DNA from 4 places in the Bacillus sp. LR_5 genome. Region 1 is predicted to be linked to each of the others. Evidence: riboswitches for the same ligand, from Rfam matches in the RefSeq annotation. Region 1 holds a riboswitch; each other region holds the start of a gene.
What was found. A riboswitch is a leader RNA that binds a small molecule or an ion and turns the genes downstream of it on or off. The one in region 1 is predicted to bind thiamine pyrophosphate.
Positions count from the first base shown of each region.

Region 2: linked by a shared signal. The riboswitch ahead of thiC (phosphomethylpyrimidine synthase ThiC) and the one ahead of thiU (HMP/thiamine ABC transporter substrate-binding protein ThiU) in region 1 are both predicted to bind thiamine pyrophosphate.
Region 3: linked by a shared signal. The riboswitch ahead of tenA (thiaminase II) and the one ahead of thiU (HMP/thiamine ABC transporter substrate-binding protein ThiU) in region 1 are both predicted to bind thiamine pyrophosphate.
Region 4: linked by a shared signal. The riboswitch ahead of RAC86_RS12270 (acetylornithine deacetylase) and the one ahead of thiU (HMP/thiamine ABC transporter substrate-binding protein ThiU) in region 1 are both predicted to bind thiamine pyrophosphate.

Region 1 is NZ_JAVAXX010000216.1:3,028-6,420, forward strand. Features, by position in the region: gene RAC86_RS28245 (ABC transporter ATP-binding protein) at 1-371, opposite strand, end outside; gene RAC86_RS28250 (ECF transporter S component) at 358-957, opposite strand; gene thiU (HMP/thiamine ABC transporter substrate-binding protein ThiU) at 959-1,561, opposite strand; TPP riboswitch at 1,658-1,770, opposite strand; gene ykoG (two-component system response regulator YkoG) at 1,872-2,558, shown strand; gene ykoH (two-component system sensor histidine kinase YkoH) at 2,562-3,393, shown strand, end outside.
Region 2 is NZ_JAVAXX010000235.1:1,302-4,694, forward strand. Features, by position in the region: gene RAC86_RS29360 (spore coat protein) at 1-204, opposite strand, end outside; partial or broken gene RAC86_RS29365 (Type 1 glutamine amidotransferase-like domain-containing protein) at 329-1,022, shown strand; TPP riboswitch at 1,091-1,198, shown strand; gene thiC (phosphomethylpyrimidine synthase ThiC) at 1,331-3,103, shown strand; partial or broken gene RAC86_RS29375 (FbpB family small basic protein) at 3,234-3,393, shown strand, end outside.
Region 3 is NZ_JAVAXX010000002.1:3,439-6,831, reverse strand. Features, by position in the region: gene tenI (thiazole tautomerase TenI) at 1-530, opposite strand, end outside; gene tenA (thiaminase II) at 508-1,215, opposite strand; TPP riboswitch at 1,297-1,405, opposite strand; gene RAC86_RS00815 (monovalent cation:proton antiporter family protein) at 1,467-3,311, opposite strand.
Region 4 is NZ_JAVAXX010000046.1:7,646-11,038, reverse strand. Features, by position in the region: gene RAC86_RS12275 (YlmC/YmxH family sporulation protein) at 1-71, opposite strand, end outside; gene RAC86_RS12270 (acetylornithine deacetylase) at 154-1,434, opposite strand; TPP riboswitch at 1,522-1,623, opposite strand; gene RAC86_RS12265 (ABC transporter ATP-binding protein) at 1,636-2,430, opposite strand; gene sigG (RNA polymerase sporulation sigma factor SigG) at 2,581-3,363, opposite strand.

The sequences.
Region 1 (3,393 bases):
TCTTCTTTTGGAATTTGCAGATTTTCCAGCCCGAACGCAATTTCGTCCTCCACCGTCAGCATGCAGAACTGCTGATCAGGATCCTGAAAAACGACCCCGGCATGCTGAGCAATCGTTTCGGAGGTTTCAGCATCTGTGACCGGCTTTTGAAATAGAAATACATGTCCGGACTGAATGCCGTCGCAAGCCTCCGGATATAGACCTTTTAAACAAAGGGCGAGCGAGCTTTTACCGCATCCGCTCGGTCCTAATAATAAAACACATTCTCCTTTTTGAAGCTCAAACGAAATGTCTTGAAAAACCGGTTTCTCGTCTTCTTCATAAGAGAAGCTGAGCTGCTCAACCGTCAGAAGCTCATCAAAGGCTTGCATGTTCTGACGCCCGCTTCCTTTTCTTTTTCAGTTCCTTTCCGAGTGCCATTCCGTTTAACACACCTGTATAAGCGAGAGAGTCGCTGACAGCTTTTCCGAGAAGCCCCGCCAAAAGCGCGCCGGAAATGAGGCGGATCACAAGCATAATGAGCAGATAACCTGGTGAATAGGCTGCATAGCCAGAAACAAAGAGATCATAGAAAAAGCTGGCTACTGAAGACCCCATACCGGCCAGCATAAGGATAGGGAGAGAGTATGCTTTCCAGCGTGTTGCAAGAAATACAGCCTCAGCCCCGAGCCCTTGAACAATGCCAATCACGATGACCATCGGGCCAGACGGATTTCCCAGCAGGCACTCAACGAGAGCGGCAATGATTTCAGAAACGAGCGCCGCACCCGGTTTTTGAATCATGTACGCGGCGATCACAGAAACGATAAACCAAATGCCGTAAATCGGTTCATAGGCGATTGGCCCAAACATACCTGCAAGCACGTTTCCGAAATGTGTAAATAATAAATAAACAACGGCAAATACGATACTGATAACGGACATGATGACAATTTCTTTTACTTTCCAGCTTTTCATTTTATCCCTGCTTTCTGTTTTTTCTTGATGGACTGTTAGCCGAAAGATTCACAGTCATGGTGATATGGTTTGTTTGCTGCTCGGCCATGCGGAAAACGGCTTCCAATGTGCTGAATACGTCATGCGCATCCCCGTCAAGCTCGCTCGCGTAATGGACACTCTGTACGAAAGTGCCTTGGGCTTTTGCAATGTCGACAGCCTTCATAATCAATCCCATATAATCCGGCTCGTTCATTGGATAAAGGGCAAATTGGCACGGCGCTTCCGCCTTCAAGCCTCGGACAGCATCTTCATTGACACGCTTATCGCCTTTGGAAAGATATGTATCCCCCTGTGTGTCACCCGGGCATCCAATGGAAAACGTGCCGTTCATGACGATGTGTTTTTCGCTGTTTGCTGCATGAAGGTAAATGGCTTTTGCAGCATCGAATACATGATCAATCGATCCGCGTAACACCGTGCTGATATGGTCGGTTTTCGTCCAAACCTTGGATGTATCTGTTTTTTTCAGCGCAGACTTGATCACACTGATAAAATCATCCGTCATCGGATATAAAGAGAAGCGAAAACCGGCGATTCTGCTTGTACCGCAAATATGTTCCATTTCTCCGACCTCCTGTTTTTTTGGTAAAATAAAAAACTGCATATCCTAAGGGAATATGCAGTCATAGATCGATTAAGCGCACAAAAAAATACACCATTCGGTCAACCTGCACTTCCCCACGCTGGTATTATCCAGATCGGGTCATAAGGGATCAAAGCGCGTTTCTTTCGCGCTTTATCTCAGCCAAAACAGCACCCCTAGTGCTTTCCGTATACAATTTTTTATTTTGACATCATAATAGATGATAAGAATCATTTTGTAAACAACGAAATCATTTTTTTCATATAGGGACAGGAGAGGATGATCACATTTGGACAAAGGACACATATTAATTGTGGAAGATGAAGAAAAAATCGCCAGGGTTCTGCAGCTTGAATTGGAATATGAAGGATACGGCGTGACCATTAAACACAATGGAACAGAAGGTCTTGAGGCGGCCGCGGAAGGCGGGCATTCCTTGGTGCTTCTTGATGTCATGCTGCCGGGGCTTAGCGGACTGGAAGTGCTGCGCCGCTTGAGAAAAACGGATTCGCAGACACCGGTCATATTATTAACGGCGCGAGACAGCATTCCTGATAAGGTAACAGGTCTGGATATCGGTGCGAATGACTATGTCACCAAGCCGTTTGAAATCGAGGAATTACTTGCGAGAATCAGGGCGGCGCTGCGGCAAAATGGAACAAAAACGGAAGATATCGGCACCTTTCTTACATATGACGATTTGCGGGTGAACGAAAAAACCCGTGAAGTGAGACGCGGAGACAAAGAGGTGGAATTAACGCCGCGGGAATTTGATCTACTCGTCTATATGCTAAAGCATCCGCAGCAAGTGCTGACACGGGAGCAAATTCTAAGCTCGGTATGGGGATTTGATTATATCGGTGATACAAATGTCGTGGACGTCTACATAAGATACATCAGAAAAAAACTGGACTATCCTTACGAAAAACAGCTGATCCATACGATTCGCGGGGTCGGCTATGCCATTAAGGGGTAAACGATGAAGCTGAAGACCAAGATTCATCTATACACATCAATATCACTGTTGATTTTATTAATTTTGGTGCATACCGCAGTCTATCTCATTTTTTCGTCTGCGCTGACATCAAAGGATGCATCCCGGCTTGCTGATGAGACGGATAACATTGCCGAAGCGCTGCGTGCCGCTGAAACAGAAGGAGTGGCTTTGCAGGATATGCTGCAGGCCTATCTTCCGGCAAATGGCATGGTGCGTGTAGTGAATGGTGATCAAAAAGCCGTTATGACGATCACAAAAGAAAAAGCCTATAAAGGTTTTCCTCTCTCTTTTCATAGCGGAGAAACGGCAGATGTGAGGAAACATGACGGCAAGCTGTTTGCCGAGGCTGCTGTTCCGGTGATTTGGACCGATGGACAAGTGGTGTCTCTTCAGCTGGTTGAAAGGCTGGAGAACACAGAAGAGAGTCTGTTTCTGCTGAAAATCATCTTAATCGCTGCAAGTGCTGCTGTCTGCATTGCTTCTTTTTTTGCAGGCAGCTTGCTAGCCCGCCGAATCATCAATCCGATCAGACGATTAATGATCACAATGAAAGACATACAGCGAGACAAAGAATTTAAAACGATTTCTTTAGAAGGACAGTCCAACGATGAATTGTATCAAATGGGGCTGACATTTAATGAAATGGCAATGATGCTGAAGAAGCACTATGATAAACAGCAGCAATTTGTTCAAGATGCTTCACACGAATTGAAAACGCCGCTCACCATTATAGAAAGCTACAGCAGCCTGATGAAGCGGTGGGGGGCAAAAAAGCCGGAGGTGCTTGAGGAGTCGATAGAAGCCATTCACTCAG
Region 2 (3,393 bases), on a different contig from region 1:
CAGGAGCCAGCCTTTTTCCATCAGAAGTTCAGATAGTTCCCCATGCAGATGAACAGCTGCATCTAATTGATCATGCAACGCTGTTCGGAGGTCGGGGTTTGCAGTTTCCGTTATTGCGACAGTGTACTTTTTAATGATGATTTGTATTGTCGTTAAGCAATCAAGAATCATTATAGGTATGATTGGGGTTGAAAAATCGTTCAATGCCTTCACCGCCTGTTAGTGGGTTTTATCTTTTAGATCTTCCTATTGAGAAGTATTTAGCCTTGTTTCATGGATTTATACAAAATGCTATAATGATTAACAAATTTTTTCGGGGAGTGGGATGATGAAACAGATTATTGCGATGGGCGGCGGGGGGTTTTTCGATGGAACCGGAAAATTTGTCCCTCGATCAATATATCATCAATCAATCGGGACGGAAGTCGCCTCGCATTTGTTTTTTGCCGACGGCGAGCGGTGATTCCCAAAACTATATTCAGCGGTTTTATCATGCTTTTCAAACACTGGATTGTGTGCCGTCTCATTTATCCTTATTTAAGCCGCCGACAACAGACTTCATTTCTTTTGTTATGGAAAAGGACGTGATTTATGTTGGCGGGGGAAATACGCGGAATATGCTTGTGCTGTGGAAGGAATGGGGGCTGGATCTTATTCTCAGAGAGGCATGGAAGAACGGGGTGATTTTAGCTGGATTAAGTGCCGGTGCGATCTGCTGGTTTGAAGAAGGAGTGACAGATTCGGCAGGACCGCTGACAAGTATGAAAAGTTTAGGTTTTTTGCAAGGGAGCTTTTGTCCTCATTATGACGGTGAAAAGAACCGGAGGCCGATATACCATCAGTTGATATCTAACGAATTCTTGTGCGATGGCTATGCGGCGGACGATGGAGCGGCTCTCCATTTCATAAATGATCAGCTGTTTCAGACTGTGAGTTCAAGACCGGGTGCAAAGGCATATCGGGTGATGAGGGGTGAACATGAGATTTTTGAAATCCCGCTGCGGGTCAAATATTTGGGTTGAATTAGCTGAATATTTTCTATATTCCTCTTTTTTTTCGATTGGTTTTATGTTAAGATGAGTCCGAAATCAATAGTTACTGGGGGTGCCCGTTTTCGGGCTGAGAGAGAAGGTAAGCTTCTTAACCCTTTGGACCTGATCTGGTTCGTACCAGCGTGGGGAAGTAGAGGAATTGTTTTTATTATTGTCGTGCTGGGCAATAATATGTTTCTTTCTGACTGTAACCGGGTTCATTCACTTGAATCCGGTTTTTTGTGCTGGTTATGGGCTTGATTTTGTCCTTTCAAAAGAAGAGAGGGGAAGGATCAATGATGCAAAACGATTCAGTGCAGCAAGCCAACATTTCCATTATGTCGAGTTTTTCGGGGAGTAAGAAAGTATACGTGGAGGGTTCTTCCTCGGACATCCAAGTGCCGATGAGGGAAATCGCCTTAAGTCCGACGACAGGATCGTTCGGCGAAGAGGAAAACGCGCCTGTGCGTGTCTATGATACAAGCGGACCGTATACTGACCCTGATGTGACCATTAATATTCAAGAAGGATTAAAGCCGCTCCGCCAAAAATGGATCACAGAGCGTAACGATGTGGAAGAATATGAAGGACGGACTATAAAACCAGAAGATAACGGTTATAAAAAGGCAATCCCAAACAAAAGCTACCCAGAACTAAAGCGGAAACCGCTGCGGGCGAAAGCGGGTCAAAATGTCACCCAAATGCATTATGCCAAAAAGGGGATCATTACACCTGAGATGGAGTTTATCGCCATTCGCGAGCATGTATCTCCCGAATTTGTCAGAGGTGAGGTAGCAAGCGGCCGGGCGATCATTCCTTCAAATATTAATCACCCTGAAAGTGAACCGATGATTATTGGCCGGAATTTCCATGTGAAGATTAATGCGAATATCGGGAATTCAGCGGTTACGTCATCAATTGAAGAAGAAGTGGAAAAAATGACGTGGGCCATCCGCTGGGGAGCGGATACGATGATGGATCTATCTACCGGTAAAGATATTCATACGACGCGTGAATGGATTATTCGCAATTGCCCTGTGCCTGTGGGAACTGTTCCGATTTATCAGGCGCTTGAAAAAGTAAACGGCGTAGCGGAGGATTTAACGTGGGAGATTTACCGTGATACGCTGATCGAGCAGGCAGAGCAGGGAGTGGATTATTTTACGATTCACGCGGGTGTTTTGCTGCGGTATGTCCCGCTAACCGCCAAACGGACAACAGGAATTGTGTCACGCGGGGGAGCGATTATGGCACAGTGGTGTCTGGCCCATCATCAGGAAAGCTTTTTGTATACTCATTTTGAAGAAATCTGTGAAATCATGAAAACGTATGATATTGCTTTTTCTCTTGGGGACGGGCTTCGTCCCGGATCAATCGCTGATGCCAATGACGAAGCGCAATTTGCTGAATTAGAGACCCTCGGAGAACTGACGCAAATTGCCTGGAAGCATGATGTTCAGGTGATGATTGAGGGACCGGGGCATGTGCCGATGCATAAAATCAAAGAGAACGTCGATAAACAAATGGACATTTGCAAAGAAGCGCCTTTTTACACATTGGGGCCGCTGACGACAGATATTGCGCCGGGCTATGACCATATTACTTCAGCGATCGGAGCGGCGATGATCGGCTGGTATGGGACAGCAATGCTTTGTTATGTAACGCCGAAGGAGCATTTGGGGCTGCCAAACCGTGATGATGTTCGTGAAGGGGTCATTACATATAAAATTGCTGCGCACGCAGCAGATCTTGCAAAAGGGCATCCCGGAGCGCAAATACGGGATGATGCGTTATCGAAAGCCCGCTTTGAATTCCGTTGGCGAGACCAGTTTAATTTATCTCTTGATCCGGAAAGAGCGCTTGAATATCATGATGAAACACTGCCGGCAGAAGGAGCAAAAACCGCTCATTTCTGTTCAATGTGCGGGCCGAAGTTTTGCAGCATGAGAATTTCTCAGGATATTCGGGATTATGCGAAGGATAAAAAGCTTAGTGAATGGGATGCCATTCAAGAGGGAATGAAAGAAAAAGCTGAAGAATTTGTGAATCAAGGCAGCAAGCTGTATAAATAATAGATTGACAGGCGAAATGGAATACGTTTTAATATAGCTAATAAATATTTCCAGTATTGCTGATCGGGACACCGAAGGCTCTTATCTTTTAGATAAGGGCCTTTTTTGTATGAAAAAGGAGGGATCATTGATGGGAATCAAAAAAGAGAAGGGGAGAAAACGATTTAGGAAGCGAAAAACATATGGGAATCAGATTTTGCCGCTTGATCTTCTGATTGCAAAAAATAAACGAGAGATTATGAACAGCGCGGAGCTTATGGAGGAAATTTATATGAAGATTGATAAGAAGC
Region 3 (3,393 bases), on a different contig from region 1:
GACATGACTGCAATACCGTCTGCTCCTGCTCGTTTTACGTCTCTTAATCTGTCCGGCGTCATTCCGCCGATCGCAATAACCGGGACGGAAATCCGCTGTTTGATATCTGACAGCAATGACACACCTCTGCCTTCAAGACCCTTTTTACAATCCGTTTCAAACACATGGCCGAACAACACGTAGTCAGCGTCTTCCTTTTCTGCTTGAACCGCTTCCTCAAGCGAATGCACCGACCGACCGATATGAAGGTGAGGAAATCTGGCTCTGACCTGCTTCGGCGAAAAGCTGCTGCTCGGCAGCTGCACGCGATGAATCGTAGAAAAAAGCGCAATATCCACCCGCCCATTCATGACCAGTTTTCGCTTATCAACACCGCCTTCGGAAATAAGCCCGAGCAGTTTCAAAATGTCGGCCGCCGATTTTGACCGTTCCCGAATGTGTATAAAATCAACTTCATTCCGAATAGCTATGATGGCTCTCGCTAACTCTTCAACCGGCTTGCAGTCATCAGTTATGGCGTGAAGCTCCAAATTCCTCCACCTCTTTTATGCCGCGGTCGGACCAGCCTTCTTTTCGATAGGCCATTCCCCAAAATTGATATTCATAGAAGCTGGAAATAACAAAATTCTCTTTCATCTTGGCGCGCACTTCATCCGTGCTGTTTTCCGCCAGCTCATCAAACCGATTGATTTGCTCTTCGACCTGCTGTCTGAACCAGTCACCGCCGTATGTGCCGATCCACTTCTGATAAATCGGATGCCCCGGATCACAATGCAGCAATTTCTCACCTACCTCGTAATAAAGCCAGTAGCATGGCAGCAGGGCAGCTAAGATCTCAGCAAAATTCCCGCTCAAAACCGAACGGTACATATGGGATGTATAAGAGTATGCCGTAGGAGACGGCTTAAACGCCTTACGCTCTTCCTCACTGATTTCCAACAGCTCCGCAAACTCGCGATGAAGCGCCATTTCCGCCTCATATGTACCTTGGGCGTGGCTTGCCATCCGTCCCGTTGTATAAAGGTCCTTCGCATAAGCGGCGCCAAACGATTGCACCTTCGCAAAATGCGTTAAATAATAAGAATCCTGAAGCACGTAGTATTTAAAACGGTCAATCGGAAGCGTTCCATCACCGATTCCCTGAACGAACGGATGGACAAAACTCCCCTCCCACCATTCTGCGGCTGCACTGCGGCATTCTTCTGAAAACTTCACACGTCATTCCCCCTGTCTGATAAATAAAAAAACCACTTTCCCGCAAGGAAAAGTGGTTTGGAATTGGCATAGTAAAATAACACAAATACCGCTCCACTTCCCTACGCAGGTCTGAACCTGTTCAAGTTATGAGGGTCTAAAAGTCACACTTTTATCTCAGCCCTTATGAAGGACACCCCTAGTGGTTATACGAATACATATTGAATTGTTCTGCACCTCTATATTAACACGAATCCCTATTTGGTCAAGGTTTATCCTTCTAATGTTTTCTTAAGCTCCGTTACGTACCCGCGAGATCCGGTAACAATTAAGCGGTCTCCCAGTTTCAGCCTTGTGTCCCCATGTGGAACGATGCTATCCACACCTCTGAAAATCCTGACAAAGATGACGTCGCCTGTTAAAGGGAATTCCCGCAAAATCACACCGTCGTAAGTGCTGTTTTCCATATTAATTTGATACAGCGAAGACTCCTGGTTCGTGAGAAGCCTCATGACTCCAGGCGCTTCTATCAGAGCGCGAAGCAGTGTTTTTGTTGACAACAAAATAGAAAAGATGCTGATTCCCTGCTCCTTCAGAGCTGCTTCATTCTCCGGTGATCCTACGCTGGCAATGATTCTTTCTGTGCCTTTTTCTTTTGCAAGTAATGCAATGTCCGCATTCATGTCTTCATTCCCTGTCGCAACAACGAGGATATCCGTATCAAAAATGCCGAGTGACTCAAGCGTCTCGTGTTCATAGTCAGAAATCGTTTCGACAGTAAATACTGATTCTGACAGCTTTTCCTCCGCATTCTCTTGGTATACGTGTACAACACGCACATCATACTCTTCCTCCGGCAGTTCAAGAGTAACAGGCAATGTCATTTGGTTTGCACCGATAAACGTAATCGTCTTTTTCTCCTCCGGCTGCTCCTCCCGTTTGTACAATTTTTTAAAGAAGACCGGCGAAAAAATACTGGCAATGACGGCTACTAACGTCAGCGCTCCTGACATATTTGCGCTGATCACGTGAAGCTGCTGACCGATTGTCGCAGCGGCAATCACGAGCGAAAGCGTTGATGTCAGCAGGAAACCAGATGCCAAAACAGTTCGGTTATCATACCACTTCTTCAAGTACAGGACAGGAATGATTTTGCTGACTAACAACGCCAGAAGCAGAAGCGGAATCATGATTAATATTTTCGGATCTTGGAAAAGGGTCCATATATCCAGCTTCACACCGACCATCACAAAGAAAATCGGAATTAAGAACCCGTAGCCGAATGAATCCAGCTGCTGAACAAGTTCTTTGTTTGGTGAAAGAAGGGAAACGAGAACCCCTGCTAAGAAAGCGCCGAGAATATTTTCTGCCCCAAGTGATTCAGACAGGGCAACGAGTACGATAATTAACGTAAAAATCGCGCGCGTTCCGATCTGGATCGTCCCTTTTGACATGGATTGAACAAAAGAGCGATGTTTGAAGACCCGGCCGAAAAAGTAAAGCACCACTCCGGCTGCAAACAGGATCATCAGAAGCCACATGTTTCCGCTGTCCTCTCCGTATAAAGAGGAAAAAACAGCAAGAAGAATCATCGTAGCCAAATCAGCAATAACAGCAACGAGCAAAATAATCTGCCCGATATTTGAATTCATGATTCGTTCTTCTTTTAACGTTGGAACGACAACGCCTAATGAAATCGTTGAAATAATAAGCGTCATTAAGAATGCATTTTCGATAAATCCTGCCAAGACGAACCCATAAGACAGCAGCAATGATAAAATAAAAATACCGCCAAAGATAATAGATGCCGCAGCAAACGTATTAGGCGCTTCTTTGCCGTTCGGCATAAGCTGCTTTTTCTTTCCTTTCTCAAACGATGAAAAATCAATTTCAAGCCCGCTTAAAAACATTAAAAAGATAAATCCGAGCATAGAAAGCGTCTGGAGCCATGTGTCACCCTCCACAACTAAATTAAGGCCGCTTTTTCCTATGATCAATCCCATAATGATTTCAGCAACAACAACCGGGATGCTGAGTTTAAACCGATGCAAAAGGATGGGTGTCAAAAATGCAACGATAAGTACAACAACTAAAGATGCGACAGATGTATGCGCCATAATCAGAACCTCCTTTTTAGATCAGGGTTATGCCAGTTCTTAATCAAAGAACAAAACCTCAATTTTTAAAAAAACATAACGC
Region 4 (3,393 bases), on a different contig from region 1:
ATGCTCCCCAGCTTTTTTCCGTTTGAGACATTGACGACATCCTTCACCTGAAATTCTGAAATGCTGATCATTCCATCACGTCCTTTTTCCGTCCTTTTTTCAAGTATATGAACGGGCGGGCTGAACCTTGTCAGCAAGAAAAAATTTTCATGGTCACTGTTCTTTTTTACAGCTGCACCAGCCGATGATAAAATTGAGCATAATTTTCGTATAATCTACCAGCTGCTCAATCGATACCTCCTCGTTCACGGAGTGTGCATTGTGAAGATCTCCAGGTCCGTAAATCACGCTTGGAATGCCGGCATTATACAGCCATCCTCCGTCTGTAACGGATTGAGAAACGTCAATAACCGGACGCTCCCGTTTCACTTTCTGATGAGACGCTGTAAGCGCTGAGACGCCTGGGTGGCCAGGGTCAACTTCCAGTGCCGGAAAAATTTCTCCTCTGTCTTCAATCATAGATGAGCCTCCCCACTTGAAGACAGGGCGGTTTTCCCTAAGCCAAATATCACTGTCACTCAGCCGGTTAATGTAATCTTCTATTTCCGCTGCCACTTGTTCATGGGTTTCATTCGGGTAAAAATGGACTGTGATCCACAGCCGGCACTCGTCAGCTATAAAAGCCGCATGTCTGCCGCCTTCTATGACAGCCGGGTTAATCGTATTTGTGCCTGGTTTAAAACCGGGATAACGTTTCATGATAGACCAGTGGCGCTCCAGTTCCCCGAGCCCCGCAATGATTTTTGCCATTTTTTCAATTGCGCTTGCTCCGAATGTTCCTCCGCCTGCATGAATCATATTCCGCCTCGTCCCATCATGAAACGTTTGACTGCTTTTGATTTCAATCCAGCCTGTAATGACACCGCCTTGACCTTGAATATGCATATCGCTCGTATCCGCGACAACTGCAAAATCAGCATGATAGCCCCTCTTGCAGCATTCAAGCGTGCCGGCTTCTCCGACTTCCTCCCCGATAACCGATTGCAGAATCAAATCACCGGGAAGTTCAATGTCGGCTTCACGAATCAATTTCACCGCAAACAGCACACACGCCATTCCGCCTTTCATATCAGAAGCGCCTCGCCCGATTAAGAGACCGTTTTTTTCAATTGGATGAAACGGATCATGCTCCCACTCCTCATCCTCTTTTACCTCTGCCACATCTACATGGCCATTGATGATCAAGCTATGATAATCTGCTGAATCTGTTCCCTTTAGTAGACCTACAACATTGGGATCTCCTGGGTACACGTCCCATTTATCGATCGAGAATCCCATTTCATTTAAAAACCCAGCAATCCAGGACTGAATGCCGTCGGTATTTCTTGCAGGCGGAGCAGGTGTTTTATAGGACATCAGCGTTTTTGCTAGCTGAATAAGCTCCTCCTTTTGATCTTCCACCTTTGTTAACAGAGAGTCTATTTGTTGATTCAATGTGATCCGCTCCTATTCTTTAAAATCAAAAAAGCCGTTTCAAATGTTATGAAACGGCTTAATAAAAACAAACAGAGTCCTATGTACTCCGTTTTTTCACCGCTTCCCTCCGCTGGCATGATCCAGATCAGGTCAAAAGGGTTAAGACAAAGTCTCTCTCAGCTTCGCAAAGCACCCCTAGGATGAATCGATATGTGTTTGTCAGGCATTCGTTATCGGCTCGGCTCTTGTTAAAAACGGCCGATCCTGATTCCATAATACATGGATTGGCGTATCAAAAAAAGCGGAAAGTATTTGATCAGTAAGCATTTCCTTTATTTCTCCCGATTTAAAGACCTCTCCCTGTTTTAACAAAAGGGCTTTGTCAAAGATCGGCAAAATTTCTTCCGCATGATGAGTCACGTAAAGGATCGATGGCGCATTTTCTTTATTTGCAATGTATGTAATCGTGTCTAACAGCTTTTCCCGGGCAATAAAATCCAGTCCTGTGACCGGTTCGTCCAGTATCAGCAGCTCCGGATCAGCCATTAGCGCTCTTGCAATCAAGGCTCTTTGTTTTTCTCCTTGAGAAAGGGTTTCATAGCGGCGGTCGGCATATTCAATTGCTCCCAAGTCCTCTAACAAACCAATCGCTTTTTCCCTGATTTCTGCACTTGGTGTTTCATATAATCCAATCGAAGCGTAAGCTCCGCTCAAAGCAATTTCAAATGCCGAATCTGCCGGATAAAATTTTTGCTGAAGAGCCGCTGAGACGAGGCCAATTTTCCGTCTAAGTTTCTCCCCAAGCTCCGTTTTACCAAATTCATGGCCAAGCACCTGCATCTCGCCCGATGTTGGAAAATAATAAGAGCAAAGCATATTTAACAGCGCTGTCTTTCCAGCGCCATTCAGTCCGTAAAGCACCCAATTTTCCTTTTCTTCCACCTTCCAATGAATATCTCTCAGTATCCATTTTCCATTCCGTTTTAGTGAGACATTGTCAAGCTGCAAAATCATCGTGGTCCTCCTCTTTACTGCCTTTATAATTATTTAAATTTTCATAAAACTTTGTACGAACTAGGATACCTTATTTTTTCCAAAACGTAAACCGCCCGCAATCAATAGAAAAGCCTTTAAAACAAAATCGTTTTAAAGGCTTTTCTTTCATTATTGATGAATATTCTTATTCATTTGTTTGATAGCCGCTTTTTCAAGTCTGGACACCTGCGCTTGGGAAATCCCGATTTCCTCGGCTACTTCCATTTGAGTTTTCCCTTGGAAGAATCGCTTTCTCAAAATCATTTTTTCCCTATCATTCAGCCTTCTCATGCCCTCTTTTAAAGCCAGCTCTTCAATCCATTGTGAATCTTTATTGCGTTCATCACTGATTTGATCCATCACATAAATCGGGTCTCCGCCGTCGTTATAGATCGGTTCAAATAGAGAAACCGGATCCTGGATGGCATCAAGCGCAAATACGATTTCCTCATGCGGTACTTCAAGAACTTTTGCGATGTCTTCTGCAGTCGGCTCCTTGCTTGTCTCACTGATTAACCGCTCTCTTACCTGAAGTGCCTTATAAGCGATATCCCGGAGTGATCTTGAGACACGGATCGGGTTATTATCGCGTAAATACCTGCGGATCTCTCCGATAATCATAGGTACAGCGTATGTTGAAAACTTAACATTGTGGCTTAGGTCAAAATTATCAATGGATTTCATTAGTCCGATGCAGCCGACCTGAAATAAGTCATCAACATACTCTCCTCTGTTATTAAATCTTTGAATGACACTTAAGACAAGACGCAAGTTCCCGTTTACAAGCTTTTCTCTTGCTGAATCATCGCCTTCATCCTGCAGCTGCCTAAACAGCTTTCTCATCTCTTCATTCTTGAGTACTGGTAATTTGGAGGTATCCACCCCGCAGATTTCGACTTTATTTCTCGACACTTTTTTCCCTCCCTACAGGAGCTGCTGTAC